DNA from 2 places in the Shewanella sp. VK101 genome. Region 2 is predicted to be linked to the other one. Evidence: predicted binding sites of a transcription regulator. Region 2 holds the regulator's gene; the other holds the start of a gene.

Region 1 (7,531 bases), 1.4 Mb from region 2:
GCTTTGGTCAAAGTCTCGAACAGACGTTTTTCGTAACGGGATTGCAGCTCGCTGGCAGACTTGATGTCCCGAAAATCCTTGGGTGACTGCCACTCAATTTTTACCTTACCCGACTCGGTAACCGGGTTTTCATCGACCTTGTCGGCCGCCAGCGCCGAGGCAGAGGCCAGGGCAGCTGCAAGTAACAGATATCTGATTTTCATATCAGCCTCCTTTGGGAGCGAATGTCAGTATGCATTTGGTTCAAACTCAGAGTATAAAATTTAACCTGAATCCGGGCTTAACGCAAAACTAATATGCGAACATCATCCTGTTATAAGTGATTATTTTATTTTGTTATTTTTCATAGACACCCACAAAAATGCGTTAACCTGAGTATCAATTTGTTGTAGCAGCCCCAACAAGCTTTAACACAAGGCTGCTTGAGTCAGGCCCGAGGAAGTAATCTAATAGCAGAGCTAAAAAAACCAGTCACAACAGGAGCGCCAGTGAAATTCTCGCCGTCTTTGCTGATTACCTTGGGACTATTTACCGCCCTGGGAATTGTTCTCGTCGCCATCAATCAGGATGCCAAACCCAAGGGGCCGGAAACCTGGAGCGCCTTCATTTATACCCATGGCTTCGATTCGGGGCGTTATATCAAAAAGGACGATTTTGGCGACTATGCCAGCTGTAAGGCGTTTGCCATCGAGAAGTCCCAGGCCGCGGAGGGGGCACCTTGGGAGTGTGCCAGCTACTGCCGCTTCGACTCCCGCCGTCAGGGCTTTCAGTGTGAACAGATGCGCAACGACTAAGCCTGCTTAGAAAGGGAAACGGGCGCTGAGCTTGGGGTAAAGCTTGCGCAGTGCCTTGGGTTGATCGTTGAAACGCTTACCCTTGGGCTGACTCAGCCCCGAAGGCACAAAAGGCAACTCTTTCCCGGTACGGGTCTCGTATAGCTGGCCGGCCAGCAGATCTATCTCCTCAACAAAAGGATAAGCATAGCCATTCAGCTGCGGCCAAACTTCCAGTTCCCCCAGCGAATCCGCTGCATTGCAGGCCGCCTGATAACGCTCCTTACCCAGAGTCACCAGGAAGTTGCGAAACTCGGCAAAGCCATAATCTGAATCGACTCCGGCGATGATGTAAGCAGCTCCCCAGAGATCCCAGCTGTAACTCAGCCTGAGCTGCCGGGCAAAGTGTTTATCAAACTCTGCCAGCTCATCATCGCTAAGACCTTGCAGTTTTTCGGTCAAACGCGCCTGGAGTTGCTGTTGGTCTTGTTCGGGATAGTCGCGGCTGACCAGCTCCCAAAACTGCTCTTCTGTCATTGAGTGTTATCCTGCCAAAAATGTCGGCGGTTATTTTACCGCAAAAAGCGATTAAAATCCGGCTGGACTCCCCCCAGGGCTTTCCATAGACTTAGGCCAATTTCTCACAGGAGTCATTTATGTCCATTTCAAGACCAATACCATTGGTACTGCTTTGTATCCTCTACCTGGTACTGGCTGTGGTAGCACTGTGGCGCACCATCAGCACCGGCGCTGTGGATCTGTTTACCTTGGGAGTCATCCCTGTATTGGTAGGCATAGTAATGCGCACATCCTGGTCATTGTGGGCATTGCGTATCTATCTCTTTATTCAGACTCTGGGACTCATGGCATTTGCCACTACGGCTTTGGTTGCACTGCAGATTACGCCGCAGGATGTCAAACTGGAGCTGGCTGGGCGAAATATCCCCTTGCTGCCGCTGGCTGCTGTGTTGCTGGCCTTGCTGTTATTCCAGTATTGGGTGGCTTTTTCCGGCAGGACCAAGCGCTTTTTGCAGCAGGAAAAGTCTGACTAGATCGCACTGAATTTAAAGAAATCGGCGACCGGCTCACAATTTTGTGTCTTTTTGGTTAAAAAATAGCGGATAAAGCCCAAGAAGCCCGCTGAAAGGCCTTTTCAAGCCAAAAACCTTATGGCATGTTAGATGGGTAATAATAACTTATCGACGGAAAGAAGAGACGCTCCAGATGAACAAAACTGAACTGATCGCTAAAATGGCAGAACACGCCAACCTGTCCAAGGCAGAAGCTGCCCGCGCACTCAAGTCGTTCGAAGTAGCAGTGACCGATGCCATGAAAGAAGGAACTAAAATCTCCATCGTAGGCTTTGGCTCTTTCGAAACTTCAACCCGTGCAGCCCGCACTGGTCGTAACCCGCAAACCGGTAAAGAGATCCAAATCCCTGCCGCCACTATTCCCAAGTTCAAGGCCGGCAAGGCACTGCGTGACAGCGTCAACTAAGCCGCTTTTCACGGATGAAAGCGCCTCATATTGAGGCGTTTTTTATTGCCTGAGGTTCCCAACACTCCATTGCACAAAAAAAGTGCAGCCCGCCCCAGCGAAATGCAACATTTCCTTAACCTATCTCACACTCAAAAGCTAACCACATGTATTTAATGCCTATTTAAACTTGGCACAGGATTCGCTCATTCCGCACAGACAATAATGAGTATCTGCACCGGTCAAGCTTGCCCGGCTCCAGAACCCAAACCATCGAGGGGATGAGAATGAAACACACCAAGTTTTCACTGTCAGTTATTGCAGGTCTGTTGTTGGTGGCCGGCGAAGCCCAGGCCGCTGTATCGGGGAATATAGGTGCCGCCTCCAACTATCTGTGGCGCGGCACCACCCAGACGGATGACTCTGTCGCCGTTCAAGGCGGTATAGACTATAGCCACGACTCGGGCTTTTACCTGGGAACCTGGGCCTCCAATGTCGACTTTGGTGACGATACCAGTTACGAGCTCGATTTTTACGGTGGTTACTCCGGCAGCATAGGCGAAGACTTTGGCTATGACATCAGCTATCTCTACTATGGCTACCCGGATGCCGAAGGCGATATCGACTTTGGTGAGCTGGCGCTGACTCTCAGCTGGAAGTGGTTTGAGTTGGGTTATGCCAAGGTGGTTAATGCCGGTGATGACGTGGCCGCTGCGCCACTGGATAACAAGGATTTGAGCTATATCCATGCCGGGTTCAGCTATCCCATCACGGAAACCGTGACGCTGACGGCACACTATGGTTATTCAGACGGTGATGTGGTGCAGAGTTGGTTCGGAGTTTCCGACTACGCCGACTACCACTTGGCCATCAGCAAGGAAACCGGCATAGGCTCAGTCTCCTTTATGGTGGCCGATACGGATCTGCCGGACGACGATGCCAAGATAGTGCTCAGCTATGTCTATGAGTTCGAATTCTAAGGATGGGAAAGCCCGAGGCGCAATCAGGCGATGACAGGACGATTGCGTTTACGGGCGGCAACCATTTTTTCGATATGCTCCACTATCGGCTCGGCCACCTTGATACCTGTGGTCAACTCTATACCTTCAATACCCGGAGCTGAATTGACTTCAAGCACCAAGGCGCCACGCTCGGAGCGAAGAATATCCACCCCGGCAACAGCCAGCCCCATCGCCTTGACCGCATCAATGGCTGTCTTGCGCTCCTGAGGGGTAATCTTGATTTTCTCGGCGCTGCCGCCCAAATGCAGATTGGAGCGAAAATCCCCCTCCGGGCCCTGACGTTTCATGGCCGCAACCACCTTGTCGCCCACCACAAAGCAGCGAATATCACTGCCGTTGGCTTCTTTGATATATTCCTGCACCAGAATATTGGCCTTAAGCCCCAGAAAGGCTTCAATAACGCTCTCGGCGGCCTTTTTGGTTTCGGCCAGCACCACGCCTATCCCCTGGGTGCCTTCCAAAAGCTTTATCACCAGCGGCGCACCACCCACCATGGCGATGAGATCAGGAATATCATCCGGCTTGCTGGCAAAACCTGTGACCGGCATACCCACCCCTTTACGGGAGAGCAACTGCAGTGCCCGCAGCTTATCCCTTGAGCGGGCTATGGAGATAGAGTCATTGGCAGCGTACACCCCCATCATCTCGAACTGGCGCACCAGGGCGCAGCCATAGAAAGTCACACTGGCATGGATCCTCGGGATAATGGCATCAAAACCGCTGAGTTCCTCACCTTCAAGATGGATACTGGGCTGCACCGAGTTGATGTTCATATAACAGTTGAGTGGATTGATCACCCTGGCCTGATGACCACGTCCCTCACAGGCTTCCACCAGCCTGCGGGTAGAATAGAGCTCGGGAAATTGAGAGAGAATACCGATTTTCATGTTTGAGTGATCCGCCAAAGAGTTATGGCCCAGCAAAAGAAGTGGCATCTTTGACTATCCCTTGCCAATAGGCAAGTAAAATCAAACATCCCCCTCGGCCAGCAAAGGTAAAATATGCTGGGTTTCAAAATCCTGGGGCTGAATTGGCCGACAATAGAGATACCCCTGCAGCAGGTTACAGCCCCGCTCACGGCAAAACTGCGCCTGCGCCTCGGTTTCTATGCCCTCGGCAACTGACACCACGTTAAAGCCGTTGGCAAAGTTGATCAAGGCCGACAACAGACGCTTGCCGCGTTCATCCTGTTCGACCGAAGCCACAAAACTCTTGTCGATTTTCAGCACATTGATGGGAAAGTACTTGATGTGCTCGAGGGATGAAAAGCCGGTGCCAAAATCATCCAGAGAGAAAACAACTCCCAGCGCAGCTATCCGCTCCAGTACCTTGGCCAGCTCCAGCGGTTCCTCTATCAAGGCATTTTCGGTGAGTTCCAACTCCAGCAGCGAAGCCGGCAGCCCGGTTTGCTGCAATACCCTGACTATGGTCTGATACAGGGTTTCACGAATGATCTGCGACGGTGACAGGTTAACCGCCACAGATAACTGCTTGCCTACCGGAGTCAGCATGGCCAGCCACTCGACGGTTTGCGCGCAGGCCTGTGCCAACACCCACTCGCCTATCTCATCTACCAGTCCTATTTCTTCTGCTATCGGCAGGAAACTGTCCGGCGCCAGCAGGCCATCTTCAGGATGTTGCCAGCGCAGCAAGGCCTCCATTCCCAACAGCTCGCCGGAAATCGCATCGAATTTCCCCTGATAAAAGACCCTGAATTCATCCCGCTCCAGCGCGGTTCTCAGGCCCATCTCGATGCGGTTGCGAAACCTGACTTCTCTGGCCAACTCTTCGGAATAGAACTGGATCTGGTTGCGGCCCACCTTCTTGGCGCGATACATGGCAATGTCGGCACACTTGAGCAACTCAGAGCTGTCACAGACAGAATCGCTGTACACTGCAATGCCAATACTGGCGCCGATAAGCACATCATGTTCCCCCAGAGGGAAAGGCTCTTCAAAGGCCCTTTGCAGCCTGTTGGCCACCGCCATCGGGAAGTAACGATTCTCCGACTCGGTCACCAGCACTACAAATTCATCGCCGCCGAGACGGGCAATGAGATCCCCTTCCCTGAGCGCCGCACTGAGACGGTTGGCCACTTCCACCAGTAGGATATCCCCCACCTGGTGCCCTAAGGTGTCGTTGATACCCTTGAAATCATCCAGATCCAAGAGGATCACCGCCAGCATGTCCTGATGACGCTTGACCTGACTCAAGGTACGGTTCAGACAGAGCTCAAAACCGTAACGATTGACCAGCTTGGTCAGGGAATCATGTTCGGCCAGCTCTTTGAGTTTCTCGTGGCTTTGGCGCAATGCCAACGCCATGGAAGCCCTTTGCTTGGCATTGCGGATAGCACGGGTCAAGCGGCTGGTATTCACTTCATCCTTGAGCAAAAAATCCTGCGCCCCCAACTCGATGCAACGCTGCGCCAGCTTGTCGTCTTCATAACGGGAGATCATCACTACTGCGGTTTGCTCTCCGGCCGATTCATTGAGGCGGCTCAATACTTCCAGACCATTGGCATCGGGCAACATATAGTCGAGCAGTATGCCGTCGAAACGCTGCTGGCAGGCGAACTCCAAGCCACTCTGGGCACAGTTGGCCTCCATCACCTTGAACGCCAGTGACGATTGATCCAGGGCGCGGATGATAGCGGCTCTGTCTATCTCATCATCATCGATCAACAGCAGATTCATGCTTTCCATCCCTCAGGCTTCCGGCAACTCAACAATACGCCAATAGCTTTCCAGCATATTGAAAATATTATAAAAACCATCGCTTATTTCATGTTTGACCATATAGCCGGCCACATGATGCTTATAAGCCTCAACCTTGTCTTCATCGGCGCTTGAGGTGGTCAACACAAAGACCACGGAGAGAGACAGCACAGGGTCATTGCGGATATGGCTGAGAAACTCCAGGCCATTCATCCGCGGCATATTGAGATCCAGCAAGATAAGATAGGGGCAGCGCACCCGACCGTCGCCCAACATCTCCAAGGCCTCCAGCCCATCTCTGGCTCTGACCAAGGGGTTGAGCAGCCTGAGCTGCTGCATCGCCCGCTGCACCGCCATGAAGTCGACATCGTCGTCGTCCACCAACAGAATAGTCACTTCCTTGTATCTGGCTGTTTGACTCATGACTCCTCCTTGAAGTGGGCCGGCCAGGTGAAGTAAAAGCTGCAACCACGCCCTTCCGATTTCACCCAGATCTTGCCGCCCATGTTTTCCACCGACTTTTTCACCAAAGAGAGACCAAGGCCACTGCCTTCAACTTCATCTCTTGGCTTAAGCGTTTGGAATATTGCGAAAATTTTATGATGAAACTTGGCAGCTATCCCTGGGCCGTCATCCGTGACACAAAAACAATAATAGTCGCCCTGGCGCTCGCTGCTGACGCTGAGTACCCCCTCACCCTTGTCGTGGTGTTTGATGGCGTTGCTGAACAGGTTTCGGAAAACCAACTCCAGCGGTACTCTGGCCGTGGTCAGCAACGGCATATCAGACAGGATAGTCAGCTTGAACCCGGTTGGCGGCGCCACCAGGCTGAAGGTATCCTGCACCAATTGCTTGCTGTCCACTTCCGTCAACTCAGTATCCACCCTGCCTATGCGCGAGAAAGTCAGCAGGCCGTCCAGCAAGAGTACCATTCGCTGTACCCGGCTCTTGATCAGTCGCAGATACTTTTGCACCTGTTCACTGCTGTTGTCGCTGAGATCTTCTGCCAACCACTCGGATAACTGCTCTATGCCACGCAGCGGCGACTTGAGATCGTGAGAGGCTATGTAGGCAAAACTGTCCAGCTCACGGTTGATCTTCTCCAGCTCCTCTGTGTGGCGGGCTTTTTCGGCTTCAATCCGTTTGCGATCCGACACATCGTTGATAGTGGCCAGAATCGACTGGCCATTGGTGAAATGGATTGGGGTCAACCCCACTTCGACCGCCACCAAAGAACCGTCTTTGGCGCGGCCGAACAGATCATCGCGCTGGGACATATTCTTGGCAATCGGCTGCTGCAGATAACCGCCCATGTGCCGATTGTGCGACTTATGCAGACTTTCCGGCAGCAGTATGTTCACGCTGCGGCCCAATAGTTCGTCCCGGGCGTAACCGAACAGTTGCTCTGTATGGGCATTCACCAGAGTGATGAGTCCATGACCATCTACCATGATCAGCGCCGATGGCGAGGCCTCAATAACCAGACGGAAGCGTTTCTCATTGGCAAGGATCTCATTGGCTAGCAAGCCTTCCTGATACCTGG
Region 2 (7,531 bases):
CATCAAGGTTTCTACGGCCCCATAAGCGAAGATAACTGGCAAAGAGCCGCCAAAATCAAACTGCTTATCTGTGATGTCGACGGTGTCTTCTCCGATGGCCGCATCTATATGAGCAACAGCGGCGAAGAGCTGAAGGCCTTCCATACCCGCGATGGCTATGGGGTGCGCTCGCTGCTGTCCTGCGGCATTCAGGTGGCGGTGATCACCGGCCGCAAGTCCCAGATAGTCGAAAACCGCATGACGGCCCTGGGGGTAGACAAGATTTATCAAGGCATAGACAACAAGCTGGAGCCCTATGAGGCGCTGCTTAAGCACTATGACCTCGAGCCTGAACAAGTGGCCTATATAGGTGACGACATTGTCGACTTGCCAGTGATGAAGCAAGTGGGGCTGGCGGTTTGCGTGGCCGATGGCCATCCTTGGGTAAGGCAGCACTGCCACATGGTCACTCAGATTGCCGGCGGCCATGGGGCACTGCGGGAGCTGGCGGATCTTATCCTGCTCAGTCAGGACAAATTTGAAAATGCCCACGGAATGAGTATATGAATAGGGTCACCCTGGCCATTATTTTGTTTTTCTCCACTGCACTTATCCTTTACTGGCAGGTGCAGAACAAGCGCAACGCTCAACAGAGTGAGGCGCCTGTGGATGTGGTTAGGCCTGACTTTGTCGCCGATGACCTGCGCTCGGTCAACTTTGATGAGCAGGGCAATGTCGCCAGTAGGGTCGCCGCGGCCCACATGGAACATTATGAAGCCAGTGAAAAGACCTTCTTCAACCAACCGGTTTATCTGGTCTATCCGGACAAGGGCGAGGCACAGTGGCGTCTGTCTGCCAACGAAGGCAGGCTCAATCGCAAGAGTAACCGAGTAGTACTTGAAAATAATGTTATCATCGACGCCATTAGCCCCAATGAACCGATCCAGAGCCTGAAAACCAGTTATGTGGAGCTGGATCTGGACACCATGATCATGACCTCAGATCGCGAGATCCTGATCGAAGGCAAAGACTTTAATATCAAGGGATCCGGCCTGTACGCCGATCTCAATGCTCAGCAAGTGAAGCTGACCAGTCAGGTGAAAGGAACCTATGAAACCAAGTAAGCTTTTTATCGGTGCCCTCTTGTGCATCACAAGCCTGTCGGCGTTGGCCATTGAAGAAGATCTGTTGCAAAAAGTACAGATCAGCGCCGCTAATCAGTTTGCCGATATCAAAAACAAGCGTGTGGTATACGGCGGGCCTGTCACAGTCACCCAGGGCAGTTTGAAACTGCTGGCCGATGAACTCACGGCTTACACAGAAGACAAGAGTGGCGAGCGGATCCTGGTGGCCAAGGGCTCACCCGCTACCTATACCCAGAAACTGGAAGACGGCCGTCTGGCCAGTGCCAAGGCCAAAGAGATCCACTACAACATAGACAGTCGTATCATGACCCTGCTGGGCCAGGCCAAAGTAGAACAGGACGGCAGTGAAGTGACCGCCGAGAAGATAGTATACGACATCAACAAGCAGCAGTTGGAAGCGGAAAGCAGCGGCAAAGGCCAAGACAGGGTAACCACTGTTATCCAGCCAGAAAACTATCAGGATCTCAACAAGAAAGAACAGCAGCAGGAGCCGCAATGACCAGCACCCTGACGGCACAGAATCTGGCAAAGAGTTACAAGAAACGCAACGTCGTCAAAGACGTCAGCCTGTCGGTCAATACCGGCCAAATCGTGGGGCTGCTGGGCCCCAACGGGGCTGGCAAGACCACCACCTTCTATATGGTGGTTGGGCTGGTACAGAGTGACAAGGGCCGTATCTTCATTGACGACGACGAGCTGACCCTGGATCCCATGCACCTGCGAGCCCGTAAAGGCATAGGCTACCTGCCACAGGAAGCCAGTATTTTCCGCAAGCTGTCGGTGCATGACAACATCATGGCCGTGCTGCAAACCCGCAAAGAACTCAACAGCGACGAGCGCGAGGAACAGCTCGAACAACTGCTGGAAGAATTCCATATTACCCACATACGTGACAGCCTGGGAATGTCCCTCTCCGGCGGTGAACGCCGCCGAGTGGAAATCGCCCGGGCATTGGCCGCCAATCCACAGTTCATTCTGCTGGATGAGCCATTCGCCGGTGTGGATCCCATCTCAGTTATCGATATCAAGAAAATCATCGAACAGCTTAAGTCCCGCGGTTTGGGAGTGCTGATCACAGACCACAATGTTCGCGAAACACTCGACGTTTGTGAGCGAGCCTACATAGTCAGCCATGGGCAGTTGATCGCCGAGGGCACACCCGCTGAAATCTTGGACAACCAGCAAGTGCGCGCTGTGTACTTAGGCGAACAATTCAGGCTATAGTTAGGATCATGTCATCCGGTGGCAATTCCGGGTATTATAGTTTGTTATTATTGAATTTTTTCCTTGAAAAATAACGAGTAGGGATTAGCGGTATAATGAAAGCGTCACTCCAGCTCAAACTGGGTCAACAGTTGACCATGACACCTCAGTTGCAACAGGCTATTCGCCTGCTGCAACTGTCGTCCCTTGAGCTGCAGCAAGAAATCCAGGAAGCCTTGGAAGCCAACCCTCTGTTGGAAATGGCCGAGGACAACCAGGATGACGCTATCGACGACAACCACAAGGAAAACGACGCCGGCGAGTTGAGCGCCAAGCAGGAAGATGGTTCCACGGTAGAAACCTCAGAGGCATTGAACAATGAGTCTATGCCGGATGAATTACCTATGGATACCACCTGGGACGAAGTCTTTACCGCCGCCAGTGCCTCCGGGCCGGCCATGGGCCGTGAAGATGATATGCCCTTCCAGGGGGAAACCAGCGAAGGGCTCTATGAACATCTGGAATGGCAGAAGAACCTGACCCCGTTTTCCGATACCGACGACGCCATTGCCACCGCCATTATTGATGCCATCGACGAGCAGGGCTATCTGACCCAGAGCACAGAGGAGATCCTCGAAGCCATGGGCAACCCTGAGATTGAGCTCGATGAAGTCGAGGCAGTACTCAAGCGGATCCAGCACTTCGATCCTGTCGGCATCGCCTCCAGAGATCTGCGCGAATGCCTGCTGATCCAGTTGCAACAGTTCAACGCAGACACCCCGCATCTGGCCGACGCCCGCTTGTTGATTGACGAACATCTGGATCTCATTGCCGCCCGCGACTTCCGCACCCTGATGCGCAAGACCAAGCTCAAGGAAGATCAGCTGCGTGACGCCATCAACCTTATCCAGAGTCTCAATCCCCGCCCCGGCTTGCTGGTGCAGCCGATGGACGAGGAATATGTGATCCCTGATGTCAGTGTCTGGAAGAAAAACGGCCGCTGGGTAGTAGAACTCAACCCGGACTGTATGCCCAAACTCGGGATCAATCAGCAGTATGCTGCTATGGCTCGTAGCGCCCGCAGTCAATCAGACAGCCAGTTTATTCGAGGTCATCTTCAGGAAGCCAAATGGTTTATCAAGAGCCTGGAGAGCCGCAACGACACCCTGCTCAAGGTGGCCAACTGTATAGTGCAGTTCCAGCAGGGATTTTTTGAATATGGTGAAGAGGCCATGAAACCCATGGTGCTCAACGATATTGCCGAAGCGGTCGAGATGCATGAATCGACCATATCCAGGGTCACCACTCAAAAGTATATGCATACACCCAGGGGAATATTTGAATTGAAGTACTTCTTCTCCAGCCATGTCGGCACCGAAGATGGCGGAGAATGCTCTTCCACGGCGATCAGGGCTTTTATCAAGAAGCTCGTGGCAGCGGAAAACCAGAAGAAGCCTTTGAGCGACAGCAAGATGGCGCAACTTCTGGCAGAACAGGGAATCAACGTTGCAAGACGCACCATAGCCAAGTATCGCGAGGCTATGATGATACCACCGTCGAACCAGCGTAAGAGTTTATAAATCCACAGTTGGAAATTGGAGGAATCTTTCTATGCAAATCAACCTGACAGGACATCATATCGAGATCACCGACTCACTGCGTGACTACGTGGAAAGTAAGTTTTCTAAACTTGAACGCCATTTCGAACAGATCAATAATGTGCACGTTGTGCTCAATGTACAAAAACTGCAACAGATAGCCGAAGCCAAGATCCACCTCACAGGCGGCGAAGTCTATGCAACTTCTGAACATGCCGACATGTATGCCGCCATCGACGTTCTGATTGATAAATTGGATCGTCAGGTCATTAAACACAAAGAAAAGCTGACAAAACACTAACGATGGAACTGAGTACCATCCTGCGGCCGGAGTGCACTACCTGTGCCACTCCGGGCAGTAAGAAAAAGGTACTGGAGCTGATTAGCGATCTCGCTAGCGCCCAGTACCCCACCCTTTCCTCTCAAGCGATTTTTGAAAGCCTTTTGGCCCGCGAAAAGATGGGGAGCACAGGTATAGGTAATGGTATTGCGATTCCGCATGGCAGACTACCGGACATTACAGAGCCGATTGCCGTGTTGGTCAAATGCGAAGAGCCTATCGCCTTCGATGCCATAGACAACCAGCCGGTGGACATACTGTTCGCCCTCCTGGTGCCCGCAGATCAATGTCAGCAACACCTGAGTACCCTATCCGCCATGGCTGAAAAGCTCAGCGATAAGGCGATACTCAAGCAGTTGCGAAAATCCAGCGACGAAACAGAACTCTATCAGGTGATCACAGGATGAAACTCGCCATAGTCTCAGGCCGCTCCGGTTCCGGAAAATCCGTTGCCCTCAGGGTACTCGAAGACCTGGGTTACTACTGTGTGGATAATCTCCCCCTGCCCATGATTGGCAGCCTGTTGGAAAACCTCCGTGGCAGCAATGATCTGGTCGCCATCAGCATAGATGTGCGCAATATGCCGGATCAGGAAAAGGTGCTGGAACAACAGTTGGCGGCCTTGCCGGAAAACACCCAACTGACCAGTTTCTTTCTCAACGCCTCGGATAAGGTGCTGCTGAAGCGCTACAGCGAAACCCGCAGACTGCACCCCCTGTCCAAGAGCAAAGTCTCACTACAGGACGCCATCAAGCTCGAAGGCAAGCTGCTGGAACCCATGTCGAAACTGGTGGATCACTACATAGACACCTCGGCGCTGAACATCTATGAACTCAGTGACACAGTGCGGGAAATTCTGCTTGGCAGTGTCGATAAAGAACTGGTGATCAACTTCGAGTCGTTCGGCTTTAAGCATGGTATGCCCCAGGAAGCCGACTTCATGTTTGATGTGCGCTTTCTGCCCAACCCCCACTGGGAGCCGGCGCTCAGGCCACTGACCGGGCTGGATGAACCTGTGCAGGAGTTTCTCAGCCGCCAGCCACTGGTGAACAAGTTTATCTGGCAGATAGAAAATCTGTTGGAAACCTGGCTGCCGCACCTGGAACGCAACAACCGCAGTTACCTCACCATAGCCATAGGCTGCACCGGCGGCCAGCATAGATCTGTCTATGTCGCTGAGCAGCTCGCCAAGCGTTTTGGCAACAGCAAACACAAGGTACAGGCCCGTCACCGGGAGCTGAATAATGGCAAAGGTTGAGCGGGAAGTCACCATAGTCAATAAGCTGGGCCTGCATGCCCGCGCCGCCACTAAGCTGGCGGTGCTGGCCAGCGAGTTCGAAGCCGATATCACCCTGATCCAAGGCGAGAAAAAAGCCTCGGCCGCCAGTGTGCTTGGGCTCTTGATGCTGGAAACCGGTCAAGGCAAGAGTATTCGCCTCATCGCCGAAGGCCCGGATGCCGAACCCGCGATGGACGCTATCTGCGCCCTGATCAACGCCCGTTTCGACGAAGCCAGCTAAAGCCTTAGCGCTGCACTCTTTGTTTCTATAACACCCCTGTCTTGAGGTAACATATCCTCGCTTTGCATCACAGGGGGAACTGCATGCCAATAGAAGCGCTCGACCAAGAGCTGACAGAACAACGTCTTACTCAACTAAACCAAGCTCTTAGCAGTGGTATGTTCGTGCATGTGCGCGACATGCTGCAGCGAATGACGGCTTCGGATATCGCCTTTATTCTCGAATCTTCACCGCCGCGTACCCGTCAGGTACTCTGGCAACTGGTGGATCAGGAGCAGAGCGGCGAGATCCTCGAAGAGCTGGGTGAAGATATGAAAGACCAGCTGATCAGCCTGATGAGTCCTGAGTGTTTGGCACGAGCGACCGCGGGTATGGATACCGATGATCTGGCCTACGTGCTGCGAAGCCTGCCGGATACACTCTACAAACAGGTACTGCACTCCATGAGTGCCCAAGACAGGGCCAGGGTCGAACAGGCGCTCTCTTATCCGGAAGACAGCGCCGGTAGTCTGATGAACACAGATACCGTGACCCTGAGGCCTGACGTCAATGTCGATGTGGTGCTGCGTTATCTGCGCCAAAGGGGCGAGCTGCCCGAAGCCACAGATACCCTCTACGTGGTAGATAGACGCGATATTTTGCTCGGTGGCGTCAAGCTCTCCACCCTACTGACCTGTAACCCCACCGCCGGGATCCGCAGCATAATGGATCCCGAGCTTGAGAGTATTCCCGTCACCATGCCGGACAATGAAGTGGCCCAACTGTTTGAGCGTCACGACTGGGTTTCGGCGCCAGTGGTCGACAGCGAAGGCCATCTGCTTGGGCGGATCACCATTGATGATGTTGTGGACGTTATCCGCGAAGATGCCGAACACTCCATGATGGGTATGGCGGGGATGGACGATGATGAAGACACCTTCGGCCCCGTGTTCAAGAGCGCCTTTCGCCGCTCTTTATGGTTGACCTTCAACCTGTTTGCCGCCCTGCTGGCCGCCTCGGTCAGCAATATGTTTGAAGGCACGCTGGAAAAATTTGCCACCATAGCAATTCTGATGACCATAGTGCCCAGCATGGGCGGCGTTGCCGGCAACCAGACACTGGCGCTGGTGATCCGCGGTATCGCCCTCGGCCACATAGGCCAGAGCAACTCCCGCTGGCTTATCGGCAAGGAATTAGCCATCGGCTTTCTCAATGGCCTGTTGTGGTCGGCGCTGGTATTCACTGCCGTGTGGATCTGGAAAGGCGATCTGGCACTCGGCGCCCTTATTGGCGGCGCCATGTTGATCAATATGACGGTAGCCGGTCTCGCAGGGGCCAGTATTCCGCTGATCCTGAAAAAGCTCAATGTAGATCCTGCGCTGGCCGGCGGCATGGTGCTGACGACTGTGACGGATGTAATAGGCCTGTTCGCCTTCCTGGGATTGGCGACTCTCGTTTTAATGAGCTGAGGCTCAGGTTCTAATGGGCTGAAGGCTTGCTGAAGCTCTGGCCTTGACGCATTGCAGAAATAGCAGAGGGCGACCAGGTTCGTCCTCTGACTGTGGAAGATAGCGGGTCAGTCTTTAAGCCAGTGCACCTTGGGCTCATCCTGTTCACAGAAGACAGAGACACACTCATTGCGGCTCACCAGCAGATATTCCTGCAACTTGAGATTGGCGCTGGCCATAAAGCCGCTGCGTTCGGCCTCCTGGCGATACCAACCACCGTTGGAGATACGAAACAACCAGCCATTGGAGAGGCTGCACT

What was found. Region 2 encodes sigma-54, which starts transcription at its own class of promoters, with help from an activator protein. Its sites were predicted from a motif close to GTTGGCACGNNNNTNGNNT; they were not measured.
Region 1: ACSHSR_RS19045 (TorF family putative porin) is a predicted target of sigma-54. The motif match lies at 2,439-2,457, and genes of this name have one in related genera.

What each region holds. Positions count from the first base shown of each region.
Region 1 covers NZ_CM151402.1:4,268,599-4,276,129, forward strand. Annotated here, with positions in the region: gene ACSHSR_RS19020 (DUF3016 domain-containing protein) at 1-203, opposite strand, end outside; gene ACSHSR_RS19025 (hypothetical protein) at 489-794, shown strand; gene ACSHSR_RS19030 (DUF4240 domain-containing protein) at 801-1,310, opposite strand; gene ACSHSR_RS19035 (hypothetical protein) at 1,430-1,825, shown strand; gene ACSHSR_RS19040 (HU family DNA-binding protein) at 1,998-2,270, shown strand; gene ACSHSR_RS19045 (TorF family putative porin) at 2,537-3,229, shown strand; gene rimK (30S ribosomal protein S6--L-glutamate ligase) at 3,253-4,158, opposite strand; gene ACSHSR_RS19055 (putative bifunctional diguanylate cyclase/phosphodiesterase) at 4,240-5,967, opposite strand; gene ACSHSR_RS19060 (response regulator) at 5,980-6,411, opposite strand; gene ACSHSR_RS19065 (CHASE domain-containing sensor histidine kinase) at 6,408-7,531, opposite strand, start outside.
Region 2 covers NZ_CM151402.1:763,590-771,120, reverse strand. Annotated here, with positions in the region: gene kdsC (3-deoxy-manno-octulosonate-8-phosphatase KdsC) at 1-546, shown strand, start outside; gene lptC (LPS export ABC transporter periplasmic protein LptC) at 543-1,103, shown strand; gene lptA (lipopolysaccharide transport periplasmic protein LptA) at 1,090-1,623, shown strand; gene lptB (LPS export ABC transporter ATP-binding protein) at 1,620-2,348, shown strand; gene ACSHSR_RS03475 (RNA polymerase factor sigma-54) at 2,444-3,907, shown strand; gene hpf (ribosome hibernation promoting factor) at 3,939-4,226, shown strand; gene ptsN (PTS IIA-like nitrogen regulatory protein PtsN) at 4,229-4,672, shown strand; gene rapZ (RNase adapter RapZ) at 4,669-5,523, shown strand; gene ACSHSR_RS03455 (HPr family phosphocarrier protein) at 5,510-5,785, shown strand; gene mgtE (magnesium transporter) at 5,869-7,233, shown strand; gene ACSHSR_RS03445 (hypothetical protein) at 7,341-7,531, opposite strand, start outside.